2 regions of the Bacillus sp. C-3-6 genome follow, and region 2 is predicted to be linked to the other one. Evidence: a T-box and tRNA genes for the amino acid it is inferred to sense, from the RefSeq annotation. Region 2 holds a T-box; the other holds one or more tRNA genes.
What was found. A T-box is a leader RNA that pairs with one kind of tRNA and senses whether it is charged. The one in region 2 lies ahead of serS (serine--tRNA ligase), so its partner is inferred to be a tRNA-Ser.
Positions count from the first base shown of each region.

Region 1: it encodes a tRNA-Ser, which carries the amino acid that the T-box ahead of serS (serine--tRNA ligase) is inferred to sense. The anticodon was not compared.

Region 1 is NZ_CM137247.1:765,813-771,826, reverse strand. It holds gene ACW0JX_RS03915 (SH3 domain-containing protein) at 1-609, shown strand, start outside; gene ACW0JX_RS03910 (hypothetical protein) at 615-959, shown strand; gene ACW0JX_RS03905 (DUF3965 domain-containing protein) at 1,200-2,351, opposite strand; gene ACW0JX_RS03900 (CBS domain-containing protein) at 2,673-3,092, opposite strand; tRNA gene ACW0JX_RS03895 (tRNA-Glu) at 3,222-3,293, opposite strand; tRNA gene ACW0JX_RS03890 (tRNA-Asn) at 3,295-3,369, opposite strand; tRNA gene ACW0JX_RS03885 (tRNA-Ile) at 3,378-3,454, opposite strand; tRNA gene ACW0JX_RS03880 (tRNA-Trp) at 3,465-3,535, opposite strand; tRNA gene ACW0JX_RS03875 (tRNA-Thr) at 3,542-3,614, opposite strand; tRNA gene ACW0JX_RS03870 (tRNA-Phe) at 3,624-3,699, opposite strand; tRNA gene ACW0JX_RS03865 (tRNA-Asp) at 3,708-3,783, opposite strand; tRNA gene ACW0JX_RS03860 (tRNA-Met) at 3,787-3,863, opposite strand; tRNA gene ACW0JX_RS03855 (tRNA-Ser) at 3,883-3,975, opposite strand; tRNA gene ACW0JX_RS03850 (tRNA-Ser) at 4,030-4,122, opposite strand; tRNA gene ACW0JX_RS03845 (tRNA-Ala) at 4,143-4,215, opposite strand; tRNA gene ACW0JX_RS03840 (tRNA-Pro) at 4,231-4,304, opposite strand; tRNA gene ACW0JX_RS03835 (tRNA-Arg) at 4,315-4,388, opposite strand; tRNA gene ACW0JX_RS03830 (tRNA-Leu) at 4,392-4,480, opposite strand; tRNA gene ACW0JX_RS03825 (tRNA-Gly) at 4,497-4,571, opposite strand; tRNA gene ACW0JX_RS03820 (tRNA-Leu) at 4,601-4,681, opposite strand; tRNA gene ACW0JX_RS03815 (tRNA-Lys) at 4,697-4,772, opposite strand; tRNA gene ACW0JX_RS03810 (tRNA-Gln) at 4,777-4,851, opposite strand; tRNA gene ACW0JX_RS03805 (tRNA-Tyr) at 4,863-4,946, opposite strand; tRNA gene ACW0JX_RS03800 (tRNA-Val) at 4,955-5,030, opposite strand; rRNA gene rrf (5S ribosomal RNA) at 5,036-5,151, opposite strand; rRNA gene ACW0JX_RS03790 (23S ribosomal RNA) at 5,253-6,014, opposite strand, start outside.
Region 2 is NZ_CM137247.1:16,033-22,046, reverse strand. It holds gene ACW0JX_RS00095 (DUF3797 domain-containing protein) at 1-359, opposite strand, end outside; tRNA gene ACW0JX_RS00090 (tRNA-Ser) at 526-618, opposite strand; gene serS (serine--tRNA ligase) at 773-2,047, opposite strand; T-box leader at 2,099-2,320, opposite strand; gene pdxT (pyridoxal 5'-phosphate synthase glutaminase subunit PdxT) at 2,375-2,965, opposite strand; gene pdxS (pyridoxal 5'-phosphate synthase lyase subunit PdxS) at 2,984-3,871, opposite strand; gene dacA (D-alanyl-D-alanine carboxypeptidase DacA) at 4,034-5,341, opposite strand; gene guaB (IMP dehydrogenase) at 5,455-6,014, opposite strand, start outside.

The sequences.
Region 1 (6,014 bases), 750 kb from region 2:
ACTGTTGCAACACCTAATCTGAATGTACGTAGCAACACTAGTACAAGTAGCGCTCTACTCGGTTCATTACAAAACGGTACACAAGTACAAGTAGTAGAAACTGTAGGAACTTGGTATAAAATTCGTTTTGGCACAGGATACGGATATGTAGCAAAACACTATGTAGTACAAAATCAACCACAGGCTAAAACAGATCAGCCTTCATCTATTCCAGCTGCTTTCAAATTCCCTGCTCAAGGAAGAATTAGCTCAACCTTTGATATACGATGGGAACAAATGCATTATGGTATAGATATTACTGCTCCAGGGAACGTCTCTATCCAAGCTGCTGCTGCAGGTAAAGTTGTGAAATCTTATTATTCAGCTAGCTATGGCAATGTTGTGTTCATTGCGCATCAAATCAATGGGAAATTATATACAACTGTTTATGCTCATATGAAGGATCGCACTGTACAAACTGGTGATCAAGTACAAGCTGGACAATTAGTAGGTCATATGGGCAACACAGGTCATTCATACGGGCAACATCTTCATTTTGAATTACATAATGGAGAATGGAATTTTGAAAAAACAAATGCAGTAAATCCACTGCCATATTTAGTTAGGTAAATTGTATGCCACGCAATATACCTCTTATAATTGAATACGCAGCCTTTTTAGGTTTAATCTGTTGTTTAATCATTTACAATACAAACATTGTATTTTTATCTATTATTATTGCTTTTGTTGCATTAGAAATTATGATGGAATCATTTCAAGTGCAACTAAAACAAAAAATTGCCCATATTTATAACGCTATATTTCTTTTGAGTGCTCTCATAACAAATATAATTAGTAATGGCTTTTATTTATCTACTGTATTTCCAGTATTCTTTATGGCTGTTTTATTATTTGTAGCTAGATATATTAATGTCCCTTATAACCAAAAACAAAAACAAAAACAAGAACAAGAAGCTTAGAAAGAGGAGACACTGTGTACCAATCTTTCAAAGATGCTCCAATAAAATACATATTGCATTTGTATAAGAAAGCCAATACTTTTTTTGGTATACAAGGAAGTTATACTGCACAACTTCTCCTATATGGAATGTTGTTTCTTGTTTTAATCACTTTCTCCTTGTTTTACTAACAAAAAAGGATCTCACATAAACTGGAGATCCTTTTTAATTTATATTAATTTTTCATATCGAAAATATTGTTTATCCACAAGCATATTTTTCATAAATAAAGCTCAGATTATATTTTTTCTCTAAGCTCATTCGTTGTTCGTCATCGCACCAATAGAAAAGAATATCATGAATCGTTGCGTAACGCTTATTTTTAAGAAATAGCCTAAAGAATGATGGTAAACAATCATGTAATTGTATAAATATATAATTGCGTAGTGTTTCTTCTTTATATTCAATGCCCTTACAAATATACAGTAATTCTTCACAATAATATGCATGCTGTGGAACTTGTATCATCTCGAAAAATGGCACATAAGATAGTAGCTTTCCAATAAAATGACCGTATCGATCCATTACTCCTATCGTCATATGCTCCATCATTTCTTTCATTACATATAAATAATCATCTACATGTGTTGTCTTTAATGGGTCTAAGCGATCGGAAATTTGAGATAATACAGCTCTTTGACATGCTAAAACTGCCTGACTAGGTCCATAATATGATAGGAAATCTGTACACTTACGATATTTCCGTAATAAATCATGTGTATATAAATCATATACGAAAGTATTACAATACATTGCTAAACTCATCATATCACTATTTAATTGCTCTTTTGATAATGATTTCGCTCTCTTACACATATAAAAGAATGTAAATTCCAATACTTCTTTATGAGATAATAAATGTTTACAATCGGTTATACATTTCTCATTAAATTTAACTCTATCCCAAATTTCAATATCCCTATCTGTCAATTCACCTATACGATATTTAATAATTAAATAGTTTAAAGCAACTGATTGCGTCAAAAGATCCCATGTTTCATATTCCAATGAAGTATGAACAAACTCAGCTAATCCTTGTGCTATCATAAAAGCATTTGCCTCTTCATACCAACCAATCTCTTGGCATAAGCGAAGAATACGCACTAAAGTTGGAATTTCATCTTTATGAAACTGCGGTAAATTCTTTACTTTATTCATGCCATATACGATAAATGCCGCTAAATTTTCTTCTTTATAAAATTCTTTCTCTTTCCATACTAATATAGTTCGTTCTTTCCCCTCACCTTTTGGGTGACAAGGTACAAGCAAAGAAAATAATTCAGCGAAATTATTTGGTTCTATATATGTATCTGTAACCAAATTCCAATTTGGATCGCCCTGTACAGCCTTCATATAATTCCCCTTCCCTTTTCATCTATGTAGGAAATATTAATTTATTATCGTACCACTAAAAATTAATATTGTTATATTCAAAATCCCTCATAATACTTATATCTATCAGTATATCATCTTTTCTCTTATTAAAAATGAAGAATAACAAATTTAAAAAAACTGTGGAAATTATTAACCATATCCTTATTATATAATGTCTCAGATACATCACGCTAACATATTAGTTTAATCCATATATACTAGAATAATGCATCTGAACTTTATATATAATTTAGCTCTTTATAAGTGACCATTAAAATCTCGGTTAATTAAAGTTTCAATTTACTCTGTACGCTCTGAGATTTCGCTCAAGGCAAATCCAGCTTGATCATCTGCCGATTCCCTTATAGCTAAATCTCCTAGTGCTAACATGCCAATAAGCTGACCACTATCAACTACTGGTAACCGTCTAATTTGATACTGTGCCATTAGCTCTGTAGCTTTTTCAATAGAATCATTTGGAGAAACTGAGATAATATTTGTTGTCATTACATTTGTAATTTTATTAGATCCAGGATGTTTTTCAGCAATCCCTCGAACAACTAAATCTCGATCAGTAACAAGCCCAACAACCTGCTCATTTTCAACAACAGGAATTAACCCAACCGATTCTTCCTTCATTTTTACAGCTGCCTCATATACATTGTCTAGCGGTGTACAATGTACAATATGGGTACTCATTAAGTCTCTAACTCGTGTCATTATTTATTTCCTCCTTTTTATACATACCATAGCTTTTCCAAAATTCCTTTATTTATTTCTGGAAAGTAAAATGATAAAAAGGATCAACAAAATAAAAAAGAGCCAGCATAATGCTGACTCTTTTTTGTATGACCCGTACGGGATTCGAACCCGTGTTACCGCCGTGAAAGGGCGGTGTCTTAACCACTTGACCAACGGGCCATGGCTCCGCAGGTAGGACTCGAACCTACGACCGATCGGTTAACAGCCGATAGCTCTACCACTGAGCTACTGCGGAATAATATATGGTGGGCCTAAATGGACTCGAACCATCGACCTCACGCTTATCAGGCGTGCGCTCTAACCAGCTGAGCTATAGGCCCATATACTTTACAGGGGCAGTAGGAATCGAACCCACACTGGAGGTTTTGGAGACCTCAGTTCTACCTTTAAACTATGCCCCTAAATGATGCCGGCTAGAGGACTTGAACCCCCAACCTACTGATTACAAGTCAGTTGCTCTACCAATTGAGCTAAGCCGGCATAAAAAAATGGTGGCTCGGGACGGAATCGAACCGCCGACACGAGGATTTTCAGTCCTCTGCTCTACCGACTGAGCTACCGAGCCAACATAAATGGCGGTCCCGACCGGGGTCGAACCGGCGATCTCCTGCGTGACAGGCAGGCATGTTAACCACTACACCACGGGACCATTTGGTTGCGGGGACAGGATTTGAACCTGCGACCTTCGGGTTATGAGCCCGACGAGCTACCGTGCTGCTCCACCCCGCGACAATATTAAATTAAAAAATGGAGGAGGTAGAGGGATTCGAACCCCCGCGCGACTCTCGCCGCCTGTCGGTTTTCAAGACCGATCCCTTCAGCCGAACTTGGGTATACCTCCATGAAGGAAAAAAATAAATATTTTATTATTATATGTCTAAACCATTTTTAAAAATGGAGGAGGTAGAGGGATTCGAACCCCCGCGCGATTCTCACCGCCTGTCGGTTTTCAAGACCGATCCCTTCAGCCGAACTTGGGTATACCTCCGAGACATATATTAAATAAAGTGGAGCCTAGCGGGATCGAACCGCTGACCTCCTGCGTGCAAGGCAGGCGCTCTCCCAGCTGAGCTAAGGCCCCATGTTTTTTTGAATATCGGGAAGACAGGATTTGAACCTGCGACCCCCTGGTCCCAAACCAGGTGCTCTACCAAGCTGAGCCACTTCCCGTTAATAAAAGCGCGCCCGAGAGGAGTCGAACCCCTAACCTCTTGATCCGTAGTCAAACGCTCTATCCAATTGAGCTACGGGCGCATATGGTGCCGAGGGCGGGGGTCGAACCCGCACGGTGGTCACCCACCGCAGGATTTTAAGTCCTGTGCGTCTGCCTGTTCCGCCACCCCGGCATGTCATATTGAAAATTGGAGCGGAAGACGGGATTCGAACCCGCGACCCCAACCTTGGCAAGGTTGTATTCTACCACTGAACTACTTCCGCAAGACATGTATGAGTTATTTTATTAAAAGTGCGGGTGAAGGGAGTCGAACCCCCACGCCAAAGGCGCTAGATCCTAAGTCTAGTGCGTCTGCCAATTCCGCCACACCCGCATGTTTTATTAAAAATGGTGAGCCATGAAGGATTCGAACCTTCGACCCTCTGATTAAAAGTCAGATGCTCTACCAACTGAGCTAATGGCTCTTAATGGCTGGGCTAGCTGGATTCGAACCAGCGCATGACGGAGTCAAAGTCCGTTGCCTTACCGCTTGGCTATAGCCCATTAATTAAGAATGGTGGAGGGGGGCAGATTCGAACTGCCGAACCCGAAGGAGCGGATTTACAGTCCGCCGCGTTTAGCCACTTCGCTACCCCTCCGACATATATGGTGGAGGATGACGGGATCGAACCGCCGACCCCCTGCTTGTAAGGCAGGTGCTCTCCCAGCTGAGCTAATCCTCCATTTTGCCTGGCAACGTCCTACTCTCACAGGGACAAGGTCCCAACTACCATCGGCGCTAGAGAGCTTAACTTCCGTGTTCGGTATGGGAACGGGTGTGACCTCTCTGCCATCATTACCAGACTGTATTCATTTAAGACAAGAATCATTTTAACTCATTTGCTTTTAAAAGTCAACAAGTTTTTTATATTCTTTCAAAACTAGATAACATTGCTTCATATTATATGGTTAAGTCCTCGATCTATTAGTATTCGTCAGCTCCACATGTCACCATGCTTCCACCTCGAACCTATCAACCTGATCATCTTTCAGGGATCTTACTAGCTTACGCTATGGGAAATCTCATCTTGAGGGGGGCTTCATGCTTAGATGCTTTCAGCACTTATCCCTTCCGCACATAGCTACCCAGCTATGCCCTTGGCAGAACAACTGGTACACCAGCGGTGCGTCCATCCCGGTCCTCTCGTACTAAGGACAGCTCCTCTCAAATTTCCTACGCCCACGACGGATAGGGACCGAACTGTCTCACGACGTTCTGAACCCAGCTCGCGTACCGCTTTAATGGGCGAACAGCCCAACCCTTGGGACCGACTACAGCCCCAGGATGCGATGAGCCGACATCGAGGTGCCAAACCTCCCCGTCGATGTGGACTCTTGGGGGAGATAAGCCTGTTATCCCCGGGGTAGCTTTTATCCGTTGAGCGATGGCCCTTCCATGCGGAACCACCGGATCACTAAGCCCGACTTTCGTCCCTGCTCGACTTGTAGGTCTCGCAGTCAAGCTCCCTTATGCCTTTGCACTCTACGAATGATTTCCAACCATTCTGAGGGAACCTTTGGGCGCCTCCGTTACACTTTAGGAGGCGACCGCCCCAGTCAAACTGCCCACCTGACACTGTCTCCCGGGTCGATAAGACCCGTAGGTTAGAATTTCAATACAGTCAGGGCGGTATCCCACCAGCGCCTCCACCGAAGCTAGCGCTCCG
Region 2 (6,014 bases):
TCAGGTTTTCCTGCGTTAATACGCTGACGAACAGTACTTGTACTAATATCGTATGCTTCAGCAATCTCTTTAACAGTCATTTCTTTCCCATTAATTACTGCCGTTAATACTTTACCTGTACGTTTTGGAGCCGCTTCTTTCTTTACAGCTGCTTTTTTAACTTGTTTTGGCACCTCTACTTTATTCGTAGCTGGTTTTACATCACAAGTACAACCACAAAGTTTACGGAATGTATCATCACTAATAATGCGTGATACGTTTGCACCACTGTTTAAAATTCTATTGTTCTTACAGACAGGACATTGTACATAATATAAAGTTTTTCCATCTAAAGGAAACGTTTGTATAATAAGATCCATGTTGACTCCTTTCATATCTATGAAGATAATCATCGGAATATGAGTGTGTAATAAGGACAAAATTACCTTACACCATACTTTATGATTGGTTTTAAAATAAAAACTCGTTACGTGTTGGTAACGAGTTCTCCAATCTCCACTTATATGCGCTGTTGTCAATTATATCTGGAGGAGGTAGAGGGATTCGAACCCCCGCGCGACTCTCGCCACCTGTCGGTTTTCAAGACCGATCCCTTCAGCCAGACTTGGGTATACCTCCATATTGACATCAAATATAATATCAAAAGAAAAACAGTTAGTCAACCCTACTAAAATAAATTATGAGGAAAGGAAAATTTTACTTTCCCCTTCCTACATTACAGTACTGACAACGCTCATAATTACCAATCACTCATACCGATGAATGTTTAAATTTACTTAATAACTGTTTTTCCTCCCATATAAGGGCGAAGAACTTCTGGAATTATAATTGTACCATCTTCTTGTTGGTAGTTCTCTAAAATAGCTGCAACCGTACGTCCAATTGCAAGACCAGATCCATTTAATGTATGGACATGTTCTGGTTTTCCATTTGGCTCACGGCGGAAACGGATATTTGCACGTCTCGCTTGGAAAGCTTCAAAATTACTACAAGAAGAAATTTCACGATATGTGCCATAGCTTGGAATCCATACTTCAATATCGTATTTCTTCGCTGCTGTAAATCCTAAATCGCCTGTGCACATGCTCATAACGCGATATGGCAACTCTAATAATTGTAACACGCGTTCTGCATCATTTGTTAATTTTTCTAACTCTTCATAAGAATCTTCTGGTTTTACGAACTTCACAAGCTCTACTTTATTGAACTGATGCTGGCGAATTAAACCGCGTGTATCGCGACCAGCTGAACCTGCTTCAGAGCGGAAGCAAGAGCTAAATGCAGCATATCTTATAGGCAATTGCTCTTTATTTAAAATCTCATCACGATGCATATTCGTTACAGGTACTTCAGCTGTTGGAATTAAGAAATAATCTTCACTTTCAATACGGAATGCATCTTCTTCAAACTTTGGAAGTTGTCCTGTTCCTGTCATACTTGCACGGTTTACCATATATGGAGGTAATACTTCTTCATATCCATGCTCATCAGTATGAAGATCAAGCATAAAGCTAATTAAAGCACGCTCTAATCTTGCACCAGCACCTTTGTAAAATACGAAGCGGCTTCCTGTTACTTTCCCAGCGCGTTCAAAATCTAAAATTCCTAAATCAGTAGCAAGATCCCAATGTGGTTTTGGTTCAAAAGTAAATTCTTTTACTTCTCCCCAAGTACGCGCTACTACATTATCATCCTCTGTTTCACCGACTGGAGCAGACTCATGAGGGATATTTGGAATAGATAACATTAATCTTTCTAAGTCTTCTTCAACTGTGCGAAGTTCGTTATCAAAATCCTTTACTTTTTCTCCAACCTCACGCATTTCTAAAATTAGAGCTTCTGCATCTTTCTTTTCGCGCTTTAATACAGAGATTTGTTGAGACACTTCATTACGTTTACTTTTTAATTCTTCTGTCTGAACAAGTAGTTCTCTTCTTCTCGTATCAAGTTCTTCAAAACGTCCGAAATCAGTTAGATCTTCACCTCTATGCTGTAATTTCGCTTTTACTTCTTCAAAGTTTGTACGTAAAAATTTAATATCAAGCATTATATACTCCTCCTTTTATTTTATAAAACACAAAAAACTCCCGTCCCTATATAAAGGGACGGGAGTTAACCCGCGTTGCCACCCTAGTTGAAAGCATTACCGCTTTCCTCTCAAGTAGAAATAACGGCTCTTCACCGGGAATGCTTACTAATCCAAAAGATGTTCCACATTCCATTCCAGGATGGATTCACAAACTGTTTCTATCGATTTCCACCAACCATCGACTCTCTATAAGAAACAACATTTGTTACTATTTCCTATCAACACGCTTATTTTATAAAATTGTTACCATCAATTTACTATAATCTTATACAAGTTGCAAGTTACTTATACAACTTTTTTCATTTTCGCTTCTTTTACCATTTCAACAAAGTATGCTGTTACACGATGATCATCTGTTAATTCTGGATGGAATGAAGCAGCTAAAAACTGATCTTGTCTTACCGCTACCATTCGGTCACCATGCTTAGAAAGCACTTCAACATTATCAGCTACTTCTACAACATACGGCGCACGGATAAATACACCAACGAAGTCTTCACCCACGCCTTCAATTGAAAGCGCAGCTTCAAAACTATCCTTTTGGCGTCCGAACGCATTGCGCTCAACTGTAATATCCATAGCACCAATATGTGCTTCTTCATAGCCAATAAGTGTTTTCGCAAGAAGAATCATCCCTGCACATGTACCAAACATTGGTTTACCAGACTTTGCAAATGTGCGAAGTGGTTCCATGAAAGCATACTTATCAATAAGACGGCGCATTGTTGTACTTTCACCGCCTGGTAAAATAAGACCATCAATCTCTTCAAGTTGCTCTATACGCTTTACAACAACAGCTTCTGCACCACTTGCTTCAACTGATTTTACATGTTCACGAACTGCACCTTGAAGACCTAGTACACCGATTTTCACCATTTTAAAGTTCTCCTTTAATTACCATCCACGCTCTTGCATGCGTTGTTCTGGTAATAACGTTGAAATTTCGATACCCTTCATTGCATTACCTAATCCTTTAGAAAGACTTGCAATTAGTTCGTAATCTTCATAATGAGTCGTTGCTTCAACAATTGCACGTGCAAATCTCTCTGGGTTTTCTGATTTGAAGATACCAGATCCAACAAATACCCCATCAGCACCAAGTTGCATCATTAATGCAGCATCTGCTGGCGTTGCTATACCACCTGCCGCAAAGTTTACAACTGGTAAGCGACCAAGACGTTTAATTTCAAGTAATACTTCGTAAGGAGCACCAGTATTTTTTGCATATGTCATTAACTCATCTTCACGTAGACTCGCAACTTGACGGATTTCTGCATTGACTTGGCGCATATGACGCACTGCCTCTACAATGTTTCCTGTTCCTGGTTCACCTTTTGTACGAAGCATAGATGCACCTTCTGCAATACGACGTGCAGCTTCTCCGATATCACGGCAACCACATACAAATGGAACTGTGTAATCACGTTTATTTAAATGGTATACTTCATCAGCAGGAGTTAATACTTCACTCTCATCGATATAGTCTACCCCTAATGATTCTAATACACGTGCTTCTACAAGGTGACCGATACGGCATTTTGCCATAACCGGAATTGACACTGCACCCATAACTTCTTCAACGATTGTTGGGTCTGCCATACGAGAAACGCCACCTGCTGCACGAATGTCTGCTGGTACACGCTCTAATGCCATAACGGCAACTGCGCCTGCCTCTTCTGCAATTTTTGCTTGTTCAGCGTTAATTACGTCCATAATAACGCCGCCTTTTTGCATTTCTGCCATTCCACGTTTTACACGCTCTGTCCCTGTTACATTTGTCATGTACAAAAACCCCCCTAGGTGAATTGCTTTCCCCCGTTAAAGGCGAAAATTAAGAATACTCTTACATTCTACCACTAACTATCAGATGCTTGTCTACTACTTTTTCATAAAGTCGGTATGAAAAATAGGAATAAAAAAAAAAGCCCCTACCATGAGGAGCTTCTAAAACCAACCTTTTACTGTATCAACAGCACTATTCCACATACCACTAAAGAATGAACCAATTCCGCGCATAGCACGAGTAAACCAGTTTGCTTCTTCTACTTCAGATGTTGTTACAAGATCCACTTGCAACGACTTACCAGTTAAAAATCCAGGGTCGTTTGTATCTTTTGGCGTAATTACCATTTGACCAAGCGCAGCTCCCTTTTTAATAGGTGCTTCTTGTCCCTTACTTGATTCTTTTAATTCTGTTTTATAAACATCTTTACTTCCTTTTGGCACTGGAAGTGAAATAGCTTGTTTCGTTTGAACTGCTACATCTTTATCTTTCGCATTTTCTACTCTTACTGTTTCTTGTCCTTTTACTGAAGAACCTTTTTTATACATTTGTTTCACTTCAAAGTTAGCAAATCCATAATCATATAGCTTCTTTGTTTCATCAAAACGTGCTGTATGAGAACTTGTTTTAATAACTACAGAAATAAAACGCATACCGTTTCTTTCAACCGTACCAGTGAAGCAATCTCCTGCTTCTGGAGTTGAGCCTGTTTTCAGACCATCTACGCCATCATATTCTTTAACTAAGCCCTTTAACATCCAGTTCCAGTTTGACATTGCAAACTTCTCTTTTTCTGGACGGAATTCTTTTTTAGGAATTTTTGCTGTATCTAACACTTTTGGATAATCTTTAATTAAATGTTGTGCTAAAGTTGCAACATCCTTTGCAGACATTTTATTTTCTTCATCTGCTGTTGTTCCTTCAGGGTGCATTCCCTTTAAATCTTTATTCGTTAAACCTGTAGAATTGACAAATTTATAATTTTTCAACCCTAGTTCTTTCGATTTATCATTCATCATTTTTACGAAATCTACTTCTTTACCTGCAATTGCTTCTGCTAATGCAATTGTTGCACCATTTGCAGAAAAGATTGCCATTGCCTCATATAACTCTTTTACTGTATAAGAGCCACCATTTTCTAATGCAACATTTGATAATGAAGCATCTTGTGAAACCTTATATGCATATTCAGAAACCTTAATTTTCTGGTCCCACTTAAGTTTTCCTTTATCCACTGCTTCGTGAACTAAATATTCACTCATCATCTTTGTCATACTAGCAATGGATAATAATTCATCTGCATTCTTTTGATATAAAATTTTCCCAGAATTCGCTTCTACTAAAATTGCCGCGCCTGCTTCAATGTTTAAAGCGGCTCCTGTTTCAGCTGATGCATTGCTATATGGCATAAAAATGCTACAAGCTAGTGTAAGCACTGTTACCAAAGCAATGAATCTTTTGCAAAACATACCTTTCACTTTTGCTACCCCCAATATCTATGTACTCACATAACCGTTATTCTAACATAATCAAAAAAAAATAGACAGAGATATCAAATCTCTGTCTATTTGTATATAAGACATTATAATGAGTAGTTTGGAGCCTCTTTTGTAATTTGTACGTGATGAGGATGACTTTCACGTAAGCCTGCACCTGACATACGAATGAATTGTGCATTTTCGCGTAAGAATTCTAAATCCTGTGCTCCGCAATATCCCATACCTGCACGTAAGCCACCAACTAATTGGTGAACCGTATCTGCTAAAGGTCCTTTATATGGTACTCGTCCTTCAATACCTTCTGGAACAAGTTTTTTATTTCCTTCTTGGAAGTAACGATCTTTACTTCCTTTTTCCATCGCACCGACAGAACCCATACCACGATACACTTTAAATTGACGACCTTGGTAAATTTCAGTTTCTCCAGGACTTTCGGCAACACCAGCAAACATACTACCTAGCATAACAACATGTGCTCCTGCTGCTAAAGCTTTAACCATATCACCAGAGTACTTAACACCGCCATCAGCAATAACTGGAATACCGTGTTTACGAGCTTCGGTTGCACAATCATAAACTGCTGTTAATTGTGGTACACCAACACCAGCTACAACACGTGTTGTACAAATAGAACCTGGTCCAA